Regions from separate parts of the Streptomyces sp. NPDC005576 genome, predicted to be linked through region 1. Evidence: predicted binding sites of a transcription regulator. Region 1 holds the regulator's gene; the other holds the start of a gene.

Region 1 (7,299 bases):
GGAAGAGAAGGTTGACGACGAGGAGAGCGGTGGCCCCGAGGAGGTCTGACATCACGTCGGACCACTCGGTCGCACACCGACCGGCCGGGCGGCCGGCCCCAGGGCCGGCCGCCAGGGCCTTGTCCAGTGACCGGTGCGGACCGGGGAGCGACGGTGTTCCCCGCGAGCCGGTCGATTCGTACGCGAGAGGCCGCCGGCCGATCGTCCGGAAGGAGGGACGTCGATGAGCACGAAGGACTTCGTCGAGAAGGACTACTACAAGGTCCTCGGCGTCCCGAAGGACGCCACCGACGCCGAGATCAAGAAGGCGTACCGGAAGCTCGCCCGCGAGTTCCACCCGGACGCCAACAAGGGCGACGCCAAGGCCGAGGAGCGCTTCAAGGAGATCTCCGAGGCGAACGACGTCCTCGGGGACGCCAAGCGGCGCAAGGAGTACGACGAGGCGCGCGCCCTCTTCGGCAACGGCGGGTTCCGGCCCGGTCCCGGTGCCGGAGGCGGGTTCCCCGGCGGCTTCGACCTGGGGGACCTCTTCGGAGGCACCCAGGGCGGCGCGGGCCAGGGCGCCGGCGGATTCGGCGGCGGGGGAGGTCTCGGCGACGTGTTCGGCGGGCTGTTCAACCGCGGCGGCGGTCCCGGCACCCGGGTGCAGCCGCGCCGGGGCCAGGACATCGAGACCGAGGTGACGCTCAGCTTCACCGAGGCCGTCGACGGGGCCACGGTCCCGCTGCGGATGTCCAGCCAGGCACCCTGCAAGGCGTGTTCGGGCACCGGCGACAAGAACGGCACCCCGCGGGTCTGCCCGACCTGCGTCGGTACGGGCCAGGTCTCGCGCGGCAGCGGTGGCGGGTTCTCGCTCACCGACCCGTGCGTGGACTGCAAGGGCCGCGGCCTGATCGCCGAGAACCCCTGTGAGGTCTGCAAGGGCAGCGGACGCGCCAAGTCCGCCCGCACCATGCAGGTCCGTATCCCGGCGGGCGTCTCCGACGGGCAGCGCATCAGGCTGCGCGGCAAGGGCGGCCAGGGCGAGCGCGGCGGTCCGGCCGGTGACCTCTACGTCGCTGTCCACGTGGACACGCACCCGGTCTTCGGCCGCAAGGGCGACAACCTCACCGTCACCGTGCCCGTCACCTTCCCGGAGGCGGCACTCGGCGGCGAGGTGAAGGTGCCCACCCTCGGTGGGCCCCCGGTCACCCTCAAGATCCCCGCGGGTACCCCGAACGGGCGTACGATGCGCGCCCGTGGCAAGGGTGCCGTACGCAAGGACGGAACCCGGGGCGACCTCCTCGTCACCGTGGAGGTCGCGGTGCCCACCGAGCTGGGCGACGAAGCCAGAGAAGCGCTGGAGGCCTACCGCAAGGCGACCGCGGTCCAGGACCCGCGGGCCGACCTGTTCCAGGCCGCGAAGGGAGCTTGAGATGGACGGCCGCCGACGTAACCCGTACGAACTGAACGACGAGACCCCGGTGTACGTGATTTCGATCGCGGCCCAGCTCTCGGGTCTGCACCCGCAGACACTCCGTCAGTACGACCGCCTCGGTCTGGTCTCCCCGGACCGCACGGCCGGCCGCGGACGGCGTTACTCGGCCCGTGACATCGAACTGCTCCGCAACGTCCAGCAGTTGTCCCAGGACGAAGGCATCAACCTGGCCGGCATCAAGCGCATCATCGAGCTGGAGAACCAGGTCGCGGCGCTCCAGCAACGCGTCGCCGAGCTGTCCACCGCGGTGGACGGGGCGGCCGTCGCCGTACGGCAGGCCGAGGCCCAGGTGCACGCCTCGTACCGGCGCGACCTCGTGCCGTACCAGGACGTGCAGCAGACCAGTGCGCTGGTCGTATGGCGGCCGAAGCGGCCGAGGGACTGACACCGGACGGGCGCGTGACGCCCGTCCCGCACATGGGCCCGCCTCCCGGTCGTACCGGTGGGCGGGCTCTGTCGCGTAGTGGGGGCGGCGGCGGGGCGCTGGCCGGCGGCCTCAGTCCTCGTTGAGGATTCCCGACTGGGCTATCAGGAAGCCGAGCTGCGCGCGGCTGCTGCTGCCGAGGGTGGCGGCGAGCTTGGCGATGTGCGCCCGGCAGGTCCGTACGTTCATGCCGAGCCGGCGCGCGATCGAGTCGTCCACGTGACCCTCCACGAGGAGGTGGGCGATGGAGCGCTGGACAGCGCTGATGCCGTCCGGCGTGGGCTCGTACCGGATCTCCTCCAGGAGCGGGGTGGCGCGGCTCCAGAACTTCTCGAAGACCGACGCCAGATAGGCGACCAGACCCGGGTGGCGCAGCTCCAGGGCGACCTGGCGGTCGTCCTGGGCCGGGATGAAGGCGACGGTACGGTCGAAGATGATGAGACGCTCGATGAGCTCCTCGGATGTCCTGATTTCGACGTTCGCGTCAGCGATGCGTTCCGCGTACGCGAGGGTGCTGGGGCTGTAGCGGACCGTGTGCTGGTACAACGTCCGCATGCGGACGCCGCGGTGGACGACGGAGAGGCCGCGCTCCAGGGCCTTCCCCAGCCGGTCCTCGTTCCGTCCGCCGCCGGGCTGGATGGTGAGGACCTCGGTGCGGCACTCCGCGGTGGCGATGTCCAGGGCGCCGTTGATCCGGGCCACGCCCTCCAGCACCGTGATGGCGTGGGTGGCCGGCGGTCCCTGCGCGCTGATGTCCATGAAGGGCTCGAAGGACTCGGCGAGGAGCAACGAGTGGCGTCTGCGCTCCTGTATCTCGCGCTCCAGAGGGTTCACGTGCTGGGCGAGCGCGGTGGAGGGAGGGACGGGGCGCAGCCAGTCCGGGTCGTCGGGGTCCGCGTGCAGCAGGGCGAACTCCATGAGGCACGGTGCTGGTTCGACCTCGTCGCGCGCGATCCGTCCGGAGCGGATTGCGCCCGAGTAGAGGCGTTTGCCTTCCTCGCACAGTTCGGTGATCCCGTGAGGATGTGTCGTTTTCGTGTCTCTTGTGATCATTTCTCCACCCCCCAGGTTCCTGAACATGCAAGAACATGATGCATCGACTCTGTGGTGTTCACGGGGTCGCGTGAGACATCGTCTTAGGAGCGGGGGAGAGGAATCCACAAGTGAGGACGAAGCCGACTATGGATAAGCGAATGCTTCGCTCGGTGCTTGCCGCCTCGTTCGTCGCAGCCTTGGGTTTTGGGCTGGTGGGCGCGGGCGACATCGGCTGGGACAGTGAGGCGGCTGCTGTCCCGGGGGACATTGGCTGGAACAGCGAGGCTACGGCGACGCCCGGTGACATCGGCTGGGACTCGCTGAACACGACGCAGGGTGACATCGGCTGGGACCTGCTCGGTGCGGTCCGGGCCGACATCGGCTGGGACTCGCTGAACAAGACCCGGGGTGACATCGGCTGGGCCGTGCAGGCATCGGCGACCCGTGACATCGGCTGGGACTTGCTGAACAAGACGCAGGGTGACATCGGCTGGGACTCGCTGAACAAGGTTCAGAGTGACATCGGCTGGGACTCGCTTCCGGCCTCCGCAAGCGCATGACCACCCCGCCGGACGACCGGATCTTCCGGCGCGAGATGGCTTCGGCCTATCGCTCGGGGTGGCACTTCGTCGACCTGCTCACCGCTCTGCCGGGCCCGGGTGACTCGTTGATGGTCACCCTGCTCGGTGAGCCCGTGGTCGTCGTGATGGAGGAGGGCGAGGAGATTCGCGCCTACCGCTGTCTGCGCAGGCCACGTGGCGCCCCACAGCCCGTGCGCTGCGCGGTGAGGTACGGCATGATCTTCGTCAATCTGGACCAGCGCGACCACGAACTGTTCGACCCCGAGACCATCTCAGCCACCCCCCGAAGCGCCTGAGCGATCCCCCGAACCACCACATCGCTCAAGCGCATCCCCCACACAGCGGCGCCACCGTGACCTGACACGGTGGCGCCGCTGTGCTTGTGCCGGGCGCGACACGCGGTGGGGGCGCGCCCCTCAGGCCCGGCCGAGGGCCCGGTCCAGGGCGATCTCGATGACGACCCGCGTCGGGTTGACCCTCGGCTCCCGCCCGTAGCGCTCGGTGTGGCGGCGTTCGGCGTCCTCGACGACCTCCCGCTCCGTACGGATCGTCGCGCGGCCCTCCAGCGTCGCCCAGCGGGCGCGGTGCATCTGGCAGACCGCGACCCGTGCCCCCTCCGGACCCGCCGCCCGGACGTGGGCCACCTTCCGGCTGCCGCCGTCGGTGATGATGCGGGCCAGCCCCGCCCCGGGGTCGTACGTCACGCAGACGGGCACCACGTGCGGGGTGCCGTCCGGGCGGAGGGTGGTCAGCGTGCAGAGGTGGTACTCGCGCCAGAAGGCGAGGTACTCGGGGCTTGGTTTGCGTACGTCGAGGGCCATGGGCGAAAGCGTAGGAGGTGCTCCCGCGACACCCTGGGTGCAGGTGCGGAGTCTCGCGGGTGCGGAGCCCCGTGCGCTCGAATACCAGCCTTGAGTGGAATAGACTCAACTTTGTGCACGTTGATCGAATCATGGGCCAGGTTCCGAGCCTGGGTAGGACGCGATCGTCGAGGAGGAGACAGCGCACGTGGACGCCGAGCTGACCAACAAGAGCAGGGACGCCCTCACCGCGGCCACCAGCAGGGCGGTGAAGGACGGACACCCCGATCTGACCCCCGCACACCTGCTGCTCGCGCTGCTCGCGGGTGAAGACAACGAGAACATCATCGATCTCTTGGCCGCCGTGGAGGCGGACCAGGCCATGGTGCGCACGGAGACCGAGCGGCTGCTCGGCGCGCTGCCGAGCGTCACCGGTTCCACCGTGGCACCGCCGCAGCCCAACCGCGAGTTGCTCGCCGTCGTCAGCGACGCCGCGCAGCGCGCCAAGGACCTCGGCGACGAATACGTCTCCACCGAGCACCTGCTGATCGCGGTCGCCGAGAAGGGCGGCCGGGTCGGTGAGATCCTCGGTGCCCAGGGGGCCGGTGCGAAGAAGCTGCTGGCCGCGTTCGAGAAGAGCAGGGGAGGGCGACGGGTGACCACACCCGACCCGGAGGGTCAGTACAAGGCCCTGGAGAAGTTCGGTACGGACTTCACGGCGGCGGCCCGCGAGGGCAAGCTCGACCCGGTCATCGGCCGGGACCAGGAAATCCGCCGCGTCGTACAGGTGCTCTCGCGCCGTACGAAGAACAACCCGGTCCTCATCGGTGAGCCCGGCGTCGGCAAGACCGCCGTCGTCGAGGGGCTCGCCCAGCGCATCGTCAAGGGCGACGTGCCCGAGTCGCTGCGCGACAAGCGCCTCGTCTCCCTGGACCTCGGGGCGATGGTCGCGGGCGCGAAGTACCGGGGCGAGTTCGAGGAGCGGCTGAAGACCGTCCTCTCCGAGATCAAGGAGAGCGACGGCAAGGTCATCACCTTCATCGACGAGCTGCACACCGTCGTCGGCGCCGGAGCCGGCGGGGACTCCGCCATGGACGCGGGCAACATGCTCAAGCCCATGCTGGCCCGCGGCGAACTGCGGATGGTCGGCGCGACCACGCTCGACGAGTACCGCGAGCGGATCGAGAAGGACCCCGCCCTGGAACGCCGCTTCCAGCAGGTCCTGGTCGCCGAGCCCAGCGTCGAGGACACCATCGCGATCCTGCGCGGGCTCAAGGGGCGGTACGAGGCGCACCACAAGGTCTCCATCGCGGACGCCGCGCTGGTGGCCGCCGCGACCCTCTCCGACCGTTACATCACCTCCCGCTTCCTCCCGGACAAGGCGATCGACCTCGTGGACGAGGCCGCCTCCCGGCTGCGCATGGAGATCGACTCCTCGCCCGTCGAGATCGACGAACTGCAACGCGCCGTGGACCGCCTCCACATGGAGGAGCTGGCGCTGAAGAACGAGACCGACACCGCCTCCCGGCAGCGGCTGGAGAAGCTCCGTCGTGACCTCGCCGACAAGGAGGAGGAGTTGCGCGGCCTCACCGCCCGCTGGGAGAAGGAGAAGCAGGGCCTCAACCGGGTCGGTGAGCTGAAGGAGCGCCTCGACGATCTGCGCGGCCAGGCCGAACGCGCCCAGCGGGACGGCGACTTCGACACCGCGTCCAAGCTCCTCTACGGCGAGATCCCCGGCCTGGAGCGCGAGTTGGAGGAGGCGACCGAGGCCGAGCAGGTGGCGGCCGAGACGCCCAAGGAGACCCTGGTCAAGGACGAGGTCGGCTCCGACGACATCGCCGACGTGGTCGGCGCCTGGACGGGCATCCCGGCCGGACGCCTGCTGGAGGGCGAGACGCAGAAGCTGCTGCGGATGGAGGACGAGCTCGGCAGGCGGCTGATCGGCCAGAGCGAGGCCGTCCGCGCGGTCTCGGACGCGGTACGCCGCACCCGGGCCGGCATCGCCGACCCGGACCGGCCGACCGGCTCGTTCCTCTTCCTCGGCCCCACCGGCGTCGGCAAGACGGAGCTGGCCAAGGCGCTCGCGGACTTCCTCTTCGACGACGAACGGGCCATGGTCCGCGTCGACATGAGCGAGTACAGCGAGAAGCACAGCGTCGCCCGGCTCGTCGGTGCCCCGCCCGGTTACGTCGGCTACGAGGAGGGCGGCCAGCTCACGGAGGCGGTCCGCCGCCGCCCGTACAGCGTCGTCCTGCTCGACGAGGTGGAGAAGGCTCATCCGGAGGTCTTCGACATCCTGCTCCAGGTGCTGGACGACGGCCGGCTCACGGACGGCCAGGGCCGGACGGTGGACTTCCGCAACACCATCCTGATCCTCACCTCCAACCTCGGCAGCCAGTTCCTGGTGGACCCGCTGCTGAAGCCCGAGGCGAAGAAGGAGCGGGTGCTGGAGGTCGTACGGGCCTCGTTCAAGCCGGAGTTCCTGAACCGGCTGGACGACCTGGTCGTCTTCTCCGCGCTGACCGGCGACGAACTCGCCCACATCGCGGGGCTCCAGATCGAACGCCTCGCCAAGCGGCTCGCCGACCGGCAGCTCACCCTCGACGTCACGCCGGCCGCGCTGGCCTGGCTCGCCGAGAAGGGCAACGACCCGGCGTACGGTGCCCGGCCGCTGCGCCGCCTCATCCAGACGGCGATCGGTGACCAGCTCGCCCGGGAGATCCTCGCGGGCGAGATCACGGACGGCGACACCGTACGCGTGGACGTGTTCGGGAACGGCCCGGACGGTGGTGCGGCCGGTGAGGGCACGGCCGGTGAGGGTGGGCTGATCGTGGGCGCGGCGCGCTGATGCGGCGCGGTCACACTGCGCGGTGACACGGGCGGGAGCCAGAACCTGCCCGGCAGCCCGCAGAGGACGAAGGGGCGGATGTGTACGGGGACGGTGCCGCCGTCCTCGTACCCGGCCGTCCGATGACGTGCGCC
Region 2 (7,299 bases), on a different contig from region 1:
TCGGGGTCCGGCACACGGTTCACCAGACCGAGATCCTCCAGGGCGCGCAGTTGACGGCTCATGGTGGCCTTGCCGACCCCGAACCAGGCCGCCAGCTCGGTGGCCCGCTGCTGCCCGGCGGACTCCAGACGTACGAGCAGCCCGTAGGCGGCGGATTCCAGTTCGGGGTGGACCTCGCGCGCCATCTCGCCGGAGGTGGCGCGCGCACGCCGCAGGATCACGGCCAGTTCGTGTTCCAGGGCGAGGAACGCCTGATCCGCCGGGACCCCGACGGCGGTCTCGGGACCGGTCCCGCTGTCGCTCTCCTCCACCACGGCACCCCTCATGCGCTTTCCACTTCTGAAACTTCTCCCCGCCGTCGGCCATCTCCGCAGCTGGGTCAGTATTTCGCAGGAGTAGACCACAGGCGGCTCCCGGGCCCCCTTCCGGAGGGCGGGTCAACGCGCGTAGCTTCATACCTGTCGTGTCCATGACGGGCACGCCGTACCGGGGTCCGGCCCCTCCCGTGCCCCGGTTCGCGGTTCCTCCCACCGTCCCCCACCGAGCCACGGAGGCACGTCCATGTCCGCCCACAGATCCGGTTCCCGAACGGCCCGTCTGCTCGCTCCGGCCGGCACCCTGCTCGCCGCACTCTCGCTCCTCCTCACCCTGCCCGGCGCCGCCTCGGCCGCCGACGTCCCGGCCCGGGGCACGGCCTCGCTCGGCATGGGCGTCGTCGCCCACGACGGCCGGGGCTCCCTGCCCGCCGGCACGACGGCGACCCAGACCGAAGGCGTCGACGTCAGCGGCCACCAGGGCAACGTCGCCTGGTCGACGCTGTGGAACAGTGGCGTCCGGTGGGCGTACGTGAAGGCGACCGAGGGGACGTACTACAAGAACACCTCGTTCTCGCAGCAGTACTCGGGCTCGTACGACGTCGGGATGATCCGGGGTTCGTACCACTTCGCCACTCCGGACACGACCTCCGGAGCCGTGCAGGCGAACTACTTCGCGGACAACGGCGGCGGCTGGTCCCGGGACGGCCGGACGCTCCCGGGCGTGCTGGACATCGAGTGGAACCCGTACGGGGACCAGTGCTACGGCAAGACGCAGTCGGCGATGGTCGCCTGGATACGCGACTTCGTGAACACCTACAAGGCGCGCACCGGGCGGGACGCGGTGATCTACACGGCGACCAGCTGGTGGACGACGTGCACCGGCAACAACGCCGGCTTCGGCGCGACCAACCCGCTCTGGGTGGCCCGCTACAACACCACGGTGGGTGAACTGCCGGCCGGCTGGGGGTACTACACGATCTGGCAGTACACCTCGACCGGCCCCACGGTCGGGGACCACGACAAGTTCAACGGGGCACTCGACCGCGTGCAGGCCCTGGCGACCGGCTGACACGGCGACACGTCCGGTCCACCTGAGCAGTGTCCGGCGGACGGCCGACCGTGGCCCCGGTGACGCACCTCGTCGCCGGGGCCGCGGCGTTCCGCAGGACACCGGGGCCCACTATCCGTCGACGGTGTACACGCTATGTATGGTCCGGGCAGCCGTACCGGACGTACGGCCGTACCGCGCCCGCCGTGCCGACCCATGGATGGACCCGCCTTGCCCAGAAGGATGCCGAAGCCGCGCACCTGGTTGCCCGCCGCCCTGGTGACCGCACTCACACTCACCCTGGGTGGCTGCTCCATGGCGACCACGGCACCCGCCTCGGCGCGCGAGGAGGCGGCCTCCGAGGCGAAGGGCGAACTCGGCCCGGTGGACTGCCGCGTCGCGAAGTGCATCGCCCTCACCTTCGACGCCGGACCCGGCAAGGACACCCCGCACCTGCTGGACGTGCTCAAGGAGAAGAAGGTGCACGCGACCTTCTTCCTGCTGGGCGAGAACCACGTCCTCAAGCACCCGGACACCGTGCGGCGCATCGCGGACGAGGGCCATGAGGTGGGCAACCACACCTGGTCGCACGAGATCCTGACGGACAAGGAGCCGGACGAGATACGGGCCGAGCTGGAGAAGACGCAGGACGCCATAGCGAAGATCACCGGGAAGAAGCCCCGGCTGATGCGTCCGCCCCAGGGCCGTACCGACGACACCGTCTCGGAGATCAGCAAGGACCTCGGGCTCTCCCAGATCCTCTGGAGCGCGACCGCGAAGGACTACTCGACCACCGACTCGGCGCTCATAGAGAAGCGCATCCTGGACCAGGCGAGCCGGGACGGCATCATCCTTCTCCACGACATATACAAGGGGACCGTGCCCGCCGTGCCGGGCATCATCGACGCCCTGCGGGAACGCGGCTACACGCTCGTGACCGTCCCCGAGTTGATGGCCCCCGCCGAGCCCGAACCGGGCACGGTCTACCGCCCCTGATCCGGCCGCGCGCCGTCCGGACACCGGAACGGCCCGCCTCCCCGGGGTCTCCGGGGCGACGGGCCGTCCGTACCGGTCACGTCCGTGGCGGCACGTCCGTCACGCCGCGCCGCTCACGCCGCGGCCGGGACCTTCTTCTCCTCCGCGGCGGCGGTGGCCGGAGCGAGGGCGATCTCCAGCACCTGGCGGACATCGGTCACCGGGTGCACCTCCAGCTTCTCCAGGACCTCGGCCGGGACGTCGTCCAGATCGGCTTCGTTCCGCTTGGGGATCACCACCGTGGTGATCCCGGCCCGGTGCGCCGCCAGCAGCTTCTGCTTCAGACCGCCGATCGGCAGGACCCGCCCGGTCAGCGAGACCTCACCGGTCATCGCCACGTCCGTACGGACCAGCCGTCCGGAGAGCAGCGAGGCCAGCGCGGTCGTCATGGTGATGCCGGCGCTCGGACCGTCCTTCGGGACCGCGCCCGCCGGGAAGTGGATGTGGATACCCCGGTCCTTGAGGTCGGCGACCGGCAGCTCCAGCTCCGCCCCGTGCGACCGCAGGAAGCTCAGCGCGATCTGCGCGGACTCCTTCATCACGTCGCCGAGCTGACCGGTCAGGGTCAGACCGGACGCCCCGGTCTCCGGGTCGGCCAGCGATGCCTCGACGAAGAGGACGTCGCCGCCCGCACCGGTCACCGCGAGGCCGGTGGCCACGCCGGGGACCGCGGTACGGCGCTCGGCCGGGTCCTGCGCGGACTCGGGCACGTGGTGCGGCCGGCCGATCAGCCCCCGCAGATCGGCGTCGGCGACCGTGAACGGCAACTCCCGGTCGCCCAGTTCGTGCTGGGCCGCGACCTTCCGCAACAGCCGGGCGATGGCCCGCTCCAGGGTCCGTACGCCGGCCTCACGGGTGTACTCGCCGGCCAGCTTGCGCAGCGCCGACTCCTCCAGCGCGACCTCGTCCTTCTCCAGACCGGCCCGCTCCAGCTGGCGCGGGAGCAGGTGGTCGCGGGCGATGACGACCTTCTCGTCCTCGGTGTACCCGTCGAGCCGGACGAGCTCCATGCGGTCGAGCAGCGCCTCCGGGATGGCCTCCAGGACATTCGCGGTGGCGAGGAAGACCACGTCGCTGAGGTCGAGTTCGACCTCCAGATAGTGGTCGCGGAAGGTGTGGTTCTGCGCCGGGTCCAGCACTTCGAGGAGCGCGGCGGCCGGGTCGCCCCGGAAGTCGGAGCCCACCTTGTCGATCTCGTCGAGCAGGACGACCGGGTTCATCGAGCCGGCCTCCTTGATCGCCCGGACGATACGCCCCGGCAGCGCGCCGACGTACGTACGCCGGTGGCCCCGGATCTCCGCCTCGTCCCGGACTCCGCCGAGCGCGACCCTGACGAACTTGCGGCCCATGGCGTGCGCCACGGACTCGCCGAGCGAGGTCTTTCCCACGCCGGGGGGCCCGACGAGCGCCAGCACCGCTCCGCCGCGCCGTCCGCCGACGACACCGAGGCCCCGGTCGGCCCGGCGCTTGCGGACCGCGAGGTACTCGGTGATGCGCTCCTTGACGTCCTGCAGACCGGCGTGCTCGGCGTCCAGGGTCGCCTGCGCGCCCCGGATGTCGTACGCGTCCTCGGTCCGCTCGTTCCACGGCAGCTCGAGGACGGTGTCCAGCCAGGTCCGGATCCAGGAGCCCTCGGGGCTCTGGTCCGAGGACCGCTCCAGCTTCTCGACCTCCTTGAGCGCGGCCTCGCGGACGTGCTCGGGCAGGTCGGCGGCCTCGACACGGGCGCGGTAGTCGTCGGACTCGTCCCCCGGGTCGCCGTTGAGCTCGGACAGCTCCTTGCGTACGGCGTCGAGCTGGCGCCGCAGCAGGAACTCGCGCTGCTGCTTGTCGACGCCCTCCTGGACGTCCTTCGCGATGGACTCGGCCACGTCCTGCTCGGCGAGGTGCTCACCGAGCCACCGCACGGCGAGCTTCAGCCGGGCGACCGCGTCCGCGGTCTCCAGCAGCTCCACCTTCTGCGCCGTGGTCAGGAAGGGCGAGTACCCGGAGTTGTCGGCGAGCGCGGAGACGCCCTCGATCTGCTGCACCCGGTCGACGACCTGCCAGGCCCCCCGCTTCTTCAGCCAGCTGGTGGCGAGCGCCTTGTACTCCTTGACCAGCTCGGTGACGGCACCCGGCAGCGGGTCGGGCACGTTCTCGTCGATCCGGGTCGCCTCGACCCACAGGGCACGCCCGGGACCGCTCGTACCGGTGCCGATGCGTACCCGCGAACGGGCCCGCACGATCGCGCCGGGGTCCCCGTCGGAGAGCCGCCCGATCTGCTCGACCGTACCGAGGACACCCGTCCCCGTGTACCTGCCGTCGATGCGCGGCACCAGCAGCACCTCGGGCTTGCTGCCCTCCTCGGCGGCGGCCTGCGCCGCCTCCACGGCGGCCCGCGCCTCGCTGTCGGAAAGATCGAGAGGAACCACCATGCCGGGCAGCACGACTTCGTCGTCGAGCGGCAGCACAGGCAGGTCGAACGGGGTGGACGCCTTGGTGTCGGTAGCCATGATCTTCCCTTCGGCAGTCAAGTTGAGCTATGCAGGCTCAATGCTTGTGAGCCGATGAATGTTCCCCATGGCGTGTTCGCTGTGAGCGATCAGGGAGCTGCGTCCTTCGACGTGGGCCCCTTCGCTCATCCTCCGCCCGGCCTCGACTCCGACTACCACGGTTACCGCTACGCCCACCGCGGCCGGGCCGCCCGATCGGGCTGTCCGACCGCACCGAGCCACATTTCCCATGAGTTCTGCAGAGTTGGTTACAGCCGACCTCCGTGGGCTCGCAGAGTTGGTTACGCCTGGGCGTAACCAACTCTGCACAGCCTTGGGCGGGTGCGACGTCCGGCAGCACACCACAGTCAAGTTCGCGAGTGCGTGCGGTTCCGTCTGCGGAGCACCGCACGGCCCCCCACTGACCGTCGAAAATGCAAGGTGGATCTGCAGGTCTGCTGTGCAGACACTGACTCTCCATCTCGCTGGTCAGCGCCTGGGGCAGAGACAACCTCGGGCTGCCCACAGGAGCGACCGCCTCGGAGCGGGTGGAATCACCGGTCGTCGGACGGGGCGACCGGAGGCCGCATACCGAGCCACTGCTCGGCGCCCCAGGCGTGGAACCGCTCCACCTCGGCGAACCCGAGCTTCGCCGCGAGGCGCATCGAACCCACGTTGGCGGTCTGGGTGGCGAGCACCACCGGCTCCCCGGGAAGGGCGCCGTCGAACCAGTCGAGTGCCGCCGCGCACGCTTCGGCGGCGTACCCGGACCCCCACGCCCGAGGCAGGAACAGGTAACCGAGGTCGACCATTCCCACGGCTGCCGGGCGACGGTGCTCCGTGGCCCTTCTGAGCAGGATCTGGCCGATCATCACCCCGTCGAGATCGACGACGAAACTGCCGGGCCACCGCTCGGGCACCGTCGGCAACTCGCGGTCCAGCTCGTCCCGCGGGCGGGGGCCACCGAGATAGGTGTGCACGTCCGGCGACGCCAGCAGGTCGATGAACGCGGCGCGGTCGCGAGCCTCGGGCGCCCGCAGCACGAGCCTCTCGGCCCTGATCGGGACAGGTGGCCAGGCGAGGGTTCCGAGCTCATTCATGTCACCCAGCCAATCAGCGGGGCCGGCCGCGTTCAAGGCTCACGGTCCGATCCGGCCACCGGCCCGGACCCCGCCCCGAAGGGTCCTCTTCCGCCCATGCGCCTCCTGAGCTCGACGCCCCCGCCTCCTCGATCAGCCCGAGAAATCTCCCGCGACCGCAGCAGATATCTATGCATGGCGTGGCTAGGGTTTCTCTCACAGTCAGAGAGACAGCTGGGCCCGACGGTGCGGTGGTGGAGTTCCGGAGCCACGGGTGGCGCAGGAAGGCGACGGGGCTGACGACCGGACCGGGCGGCCCGCGGTCATCAGGGGCCGCCGTCGAGAGGCCGCGAGGCGGTATCCGTACGCGGGTTGAGGCGTCGGCTGCGGACGTGCACCGGGAGGGCCGACTGTCTGCGGGTGGCGCAGTACAGGGCCACCGAGCGGAGGAGGACACCAGCGGTACGCAGTTCAGCAAGCCCACGCGATCCCCGCACACGCACCCGCTGCGGCCGTGCGCCGCGAGCCTGTGCGGAATGCGGAACAGTGACCGCGCAGCGACGAGGCCGGCCGGCCTCTTTCCCGGAGCGCCTCCCGGGACATCGAGCCAGGCGCCGGACGGCACCTCGGAAGAGCTGCGCCCCCGGTGGAGCAATATCTGTGTCCGCGAGACGAGTTTTAGGTACACCGCGCACGAAGTGTTTTTATCCGGGCAGAGGGAACGCGATAAACGCATGGCCCACCGGCCGCTACCCCATGCTATCGTCGAGTCCAGTTGCCGTGGTACTAAGATTTCGAGCACACTCGTCGACATTTCCGACAGTAGGACGCCTTTCGCGTTTCCCGTCCTTCACACGGGGCATCACCGCGGCGACCCGGCCTCCACGCACTGCGGTTTCCGGCGTAATGCCCCAGGGAGATATGACATGGCGTCCGGTACCGTGAAATGGTTCAACCCGGCCAAGGGTTTCGGCTTCATCGAGCAGGAGGGCGGCGGCCCGGACGTGTTCGCCCACTTCTCGAACATCGCCGCCGGCGGCTTCCGCGAGTTGCTGGAAGGCCAGAAGGTCACCTTCGACCTCGCGCCGACCCAGAAGGGCCCGACGGCCGAGAACATCGTTCCTGCCTGACGGTGACGCGCAGAACGTGGTGACGCGCAGAACGTGGCCGGGCCCCGCTGGGCGCGGCGTCGGCCACGAGCGTTTTCGCTCCTCCCGCCCGCGTACCAAATTCCGCCGACGCGGGGCACCACCGTTTTACCGCCACACTTGATTCACGTGGGCCGGCTCCGATCACGCATTCCGTCCGGCGCATTCTCGGTATTCCCCACGGCATTCGCCCGCTGC

Evidence for each region. The regulator HspR, encoded in region 1, represses chaperone genes until heat shock. The targets are predictions, from matches to a motif close to TTGAGNNNNNNNNNCTCAA.
Region 2: a site for HspR is predicted at 4,918-4,936, ahead of lon (endopeptidase La). Genes of this name have one in related genera too.

Annotation. Positions count from the first base shown of each region.
Region 1 is NZ_JBIAJC010000009.1:118,287-125,585, forward strand. It holds gene grpE (nucleotide exchange factor GrpE) at 1-49, shown strand, start outside; gene dnaJ (molecular chaperone DnaJ) at 224-1,414, shown strand; gene ACFYPN_RS17705 (heat shock protein transcriptional repressor HspR) at 1,416-1,862, shown strand; gene ACFYPN_RS17710 (helix-turn-helix transcriptional regulator) at 1,974-2,954, opposite strand; gene ACFYPN_RS17715 (hypothetical protein) at 3,095-3,496, shown strand; gene ACFYPN_RS17720 ((2Fe-2S)-binding protein) at 3,493-3,813, shown strand; gene ACFYPN_RS17725 (TIGR03618 family F420-dependent PPOX class oxidoreductase) at 3,934-4,338, opposite strand; gene clpB (ATP-dependent chaperone ClpB) at 4,526-7,165, shown strand.
Region 2 is NZ_JBIAJC010000002.1:305,630-312,928, reverse strand. It holds gene ACFYPN_RS04735 (MarR family transcriptional regulator) at 1-326, opposite strand, end outside; gene ACFYPN_RS04730 (lysozyme) at 562-1,386, shown strand; gene ACFYPN_RS04725 (polysaccharide deacetylase family protein) at 1,609-2,361, shown strand; gene lon (endopeptidase La) at 2,475-4,895, opposite strand; gene ACFYPN_RS04715 (GNAT family N-acetyltransferase) at 5,429-5,974, opposite strand; gene ACFYPN_RS04710 (cold-shock protein) at 6,880-7,083, shown strand.